Regions from separate parts of the Staphylococcus muscae genome, predicted to be linked through region 1. Evidence: riboswitches for the same ligand, from Rfam matches in the RefSeq annotation. Region 1 holds a riboswitch; the other holds the start of a gene.
The links. A riboswitch is a leader RNA that binds a small molecule or an ion and turns the genes downstream of it on or off. The one in region 1 is predicted to bind thiamine pyrophosphate.
Positions count from the first base shown of each region.

Region 1 (2,209 bases):
AACTTGACGTGTTTCTTTGCCATGACCCATAGACCGATAAGGAATCCAGCAAAAATTAATAAGTTAAGTATAATGAGAAATATAGACATTTAGACGCTTCCTTTAATTCCGACTTGTATTATAAGAATAATTGCAAGTCCATTTAAAATCAACCCCTACATACGAATTTTCTCATTTTATAGGTGAGAAAGGTTTTAATTGTTGTGCTGCACTAGTTCTTCCATCAACTAATTGTGCCATCAGTTGACCGACAATAGGCGAGAGTAGAATACCGTTTCGATAATGCCCAGTTGAGATATAGAGATTATCACGAAGGGCACCCATAATCGGAACGCCATCTGGAGTGATCGGTCGGATGCCAGTCCAAGTCTTAATCACGCGATGTTCACATAGGTCAGGTATCATAGATTGACTTTCTGCATCTAACCACTGGAGATTTTCAGCTTTATTTTGTGTACTCCAATTGTCGAGTTCTGATGTCGCACCGATAAGAAAACGATTGGGTTTCTTTGGCACAATATAACAACCGTTCATATTAAAAATAGTTTCTTTTAGTTGTGAATAAGACGATTCAATTAACTTCACATCGCCTTTGACCGGTTGTGTCGGAAGATTCATCCCAAGTTGCTGTAACAATGCACCACTCCAAGCACCAGCAGCGATGATTAATTCGTCTGCATATACATCGCCTTTAGAAGTTGTTACTCGATAATGCGATGCATGTTCCATAATCTGTAATACTTCCGTCTGTATGTGAAGATCAATATGCAAAAGATTGGAGACGGATTGCAGTAACGCTTGTGTATATAAGTTGGCATTGATTTGACCGTCGTCATGTATTTTGAATGCTGCGCAATCGTCAATGTTACAGTGGGGGAAGCGTGCACGTAATTGATGGCGTGATAATTCATAAATCTTATGGTCTTGCTGAGAGAGAAATTCAAATTGTTTCTTAACTGCTGGGACATGTTGTGCGGTAGTTGCTACCTTAATCAGCCCATATGTTTGCAGTTCAATATCGATATCTGTCTCCATTAAGAGTTGTTGTGCAATATCTGGCATCATCGCACGACTTGCCATTGCAAGACGATATAAAGGTGTATCTTCAAAAAATTCATTCTGTGCACCTAACATCCCACCTGCTGCATAAGATGCATTCATACGGGGTGTCGAGCGATCAATGATATGTATGTGACGACCTTGCGCATTGAGTTGACGTGCAATGGACAATCCCATCACGCCGCCACCAATAATAACTGTTTGTAACATAAAAAAACCTCCTGCATGTGAGGGTGCAGGAAGTTGACATGTATGATTGAAATTGAGTCGTATGTGACGCATGCTTTAACGTTGCATGACTATCATGATACGCATGACATGTAATTGCTTCCCTTCGATGGCATTAACCATATCAGGTTCAAAGAGTTAAGAGTCCGTCTTTCTCAGCTCACTTCGAGCACCCCTAGCATGTTATTTAATTGTAAGACAAGTGGTTGACTTGCATAGAAATTGTGTTTTAACCGCCGAATAATCGTTGGAGAAAACCTTTTTTCTCATTGCGTTCAATTGTGTGTGCTAATGCTTTTTGTCCTTCGATTTGTGTCTCTAAGTGCTTTTGTGTTGTACTGAGTTGTTCAGTTTGTTGTTTTTGTGCTTCAGTGAGAGACTCCATAGATGCACTGTTTGACTTTAGTTGTGTTTCTAACTTGTTATGTAACTCAGTAAGTGCCTCTTGTTGTTTGTGTACTTGTGTCACCATTTGCCCAAGTATTTGACGTTCTTCTCGCATTTGATTGATTTCATTGTGCAACTCTTTGAATAAGTTAGAGAGTTGTTGATCAGCAGGAAGTTGTTGTGTATCTTCCTTCACAATAACTTGTAAGAAGTCTTTTTCTTTCTCGAGTTCTTCAAATGCAAGTTCGTAACTGTTAGTTTGCCCAACGCGTTCTGCAATCTCTTGGAAGAGTTCAACATCTTCTTCTTTGAAGTCTGTCGCTTCACGCCCGCGATATTCTGTTTTATCTAAATGGTAACCACGTTCTTCGAGATGCTGAACAATTTTGCGGACTTGCTTTTCGCTTAAGCCAGATTTTTGTGCGAATTCTTTTGTTAGCATATAACCGGATCCTTTCTCCTACAATTTAGACGGTTGTCAGTGTTCGTTCAGTGACCCGTCAGTCTTACTTCTCTTTCATTGTAGCGACTTTAC
Region 1 is NZ_CP027848.1:1,403,101-1,405,309, reverse strand. It holds gene C7J88_RS07015 (L-cystine transporter) at 1-89, opposite strand, end outside; gene thiO (glycine oxidase ThiO) at 172-1,269, opposite strand; TPP riboswitch at 1,372-1,474, opposite strand; gene C7J88_RS07005 (DNA-binding protein) at 1,517-2,116, opposite strand.

Region 2 (2,209 bases), 750 kb from region 1:
TATCATAGTCAAAGCGAGTTGTATTGGTTAGTACACGTGCAATGACAATCAGCAGAACACCGAATGCCAAAATGATGAGTCCGCTAATGAGCGGGAAATCTCCGATGTACTTACTCATCACACGAATAATCTCATTAAAAAACGCCATGATAAAATCCCATACATTGTGGATTTGTGGCACATGGTGTTTGCCTGATTTGAGTTGTTCAATGAGCGGAATATTGATAAAAATAACGATACTCAACAATATCGCAACCGCACCTATAATATAGGAATAAATAACTTCGGTGTACTTATTAAAAAAGGACATCCTCTCACCTCACAATTATTATATATGAACAATTGTCCTATGTCTTGATAATTGATTAATTTCAGTCTCTAGTATGAAATATTTAAAGCTGTTAGACAATACGCTCTATCATATGTCATATGTTTACCCCTTTCCAAGATTTTATATCATCTTTATAAATCTTTTTTTAAAATGATGTTTAACAAAATATAGAACGGATATAGAAGAGTAACAACATAAATGAAGGAGTGTTTTATGATGTCAGAAAAAGATTTAAAACAAGCTGCAGAGCAAGCAAAAGAAAAAGAAGAAGCGTTAAAAGATAAAGCGCAAGAAGCTAAAGACGGTATCGACAAAACAAAAGATGATATCCAAAGCACTTTAGATTAATCAACACAAATCAAGTCAAGGGGCGATTCGTCCCTTGACTTTTTACTGTAAGACATGTACATTGTGTATATCAATTGAATACGCACGCACTAGGGGTGTGAGAACTGAGATGAGGAATATCCTCAAACCCTTTGTACCTGATCTAGGTGATACTAGCGGAGGAAAGTGTACGACGTTTATACGTGATATTTGCGGCAATGAATCGCACGCTTATTTTGAGTTGCTTACATAATAAACATGAGCGCTTCGTTCATATATCGACGCACATCCCTATTTCAAGGATGTGCGTCTTTTATTATTAGGAGGTCCTTTATTATGAAAAAAGGCTTAACATTGTCAGACATACTCGTGACAGTCTTAGTTTCTGTCATCTTCGGTGTAGTTTATAACATATGGTGGGTTGTTACGAAGACAATCCAACCACTCGGTTTACAAATCGATCAACTTTTATATGGTATGTGGTTTGCAGCAGCAGTTGTTGCATATCTCATCATTCCTAAAATGGGCATTGCTTTACTTGCAGAATTTGCGGCAGGTGCAGGTGAAACGATTATGATGGGACGCTTTGATATTCCAACGATTATCTATGCACTCTTACAAGGCCTTGCTTGTGAACTTGTATTTGCATTATTCCGCTATCGTTCTCGTGCATTTATGGTTGCGCTGTTAGCAGGTCTCGCAGCTGCGCTCATCAGCTTACCTATCGACTGGTACTATGGTTACTTAGGTGAAGTTGCAGAATGGAATCTTATATTATATGTCGTATTTCGCATCATTAGTGGTGTCGTATTAGCTGGTGCTTTCCCATATTATCTGGTCAAAGCATTGGATCAAACAGGTGTGACGAAGCTATTTAGACCTGCATCAAAAGACGACTATGATTCACTATAAGGAGAGAACTTACATTGCTTAAAGCAAAAAACCTACGCTTAAAGTATCCAAGTACAGACCATAAAATATTTGATGGTCTTGATATTGAAATTAAAGATAAAGAAAAGGTACTTTTACTCGGCCCATCAGGGTCTGGTAAAAGCACCCTATTGAACGTCTTGAGTGGTATCGTTCCTGATCTCATTGATCTGCCGATGAAATATGACGAATTAGAAGTTGCACGTCATGCTGGCGTCATCTTCCAAGATCCCGATTCACAATTCTGTATGCCACAAGTCAATGAAGAACTTGCATTTATACTTGAGAATCAACAAGTGCCACAAGATGAGATGGATCATCGTATTCAAGCTGCACTTAACAAAGTACAGCTCGATGTAAATCCAAAACAAGCAATTAACAAATTGAGCGGTGGGATGAAACAAAAACTGGCGATTGCAGGTACCTTACTCATGGAAGCTGATACATTATTTTTAGATGAACCGACTGCAATGCTCGACATCGAAGCAACACAAAACTTGTGGGACTTGCTCAAAGATTTATGGGCAGATCAAACGGTACTCATTGTCGAGCATAAGGTGGCTCATGTTTGGGATTATGTCGACCGAGTTATTCTTATGAATCATGAAGGTCAAATCATAC
Region 2 is NZ_CP027848.1:54,043-56,251, reverse strand. It holds gene auxA (lipoteichoic acid stability factor AuxA) at 1-310, opposite strand, end outside; gene graF (glycopeptide resistance-associated protein GraF) at 548-679, shown strand; TPP riboswitch at 761-860, shown strand; gene C7J88_RS00265 (ECF transporter S component) at 995-1,570, shown strand; gene C7J88_RS00260 (ABC transporter ATP-binding protein) at 1,585-2,209, shown strand, end outside.
Region 2: another riboswitch for thiamine pyrophosphate. It lies ahead of C7J88_RS00265 (ECF transporter S component); the one in region 1 lies ahead of thiO (glycine oxidase ThiO).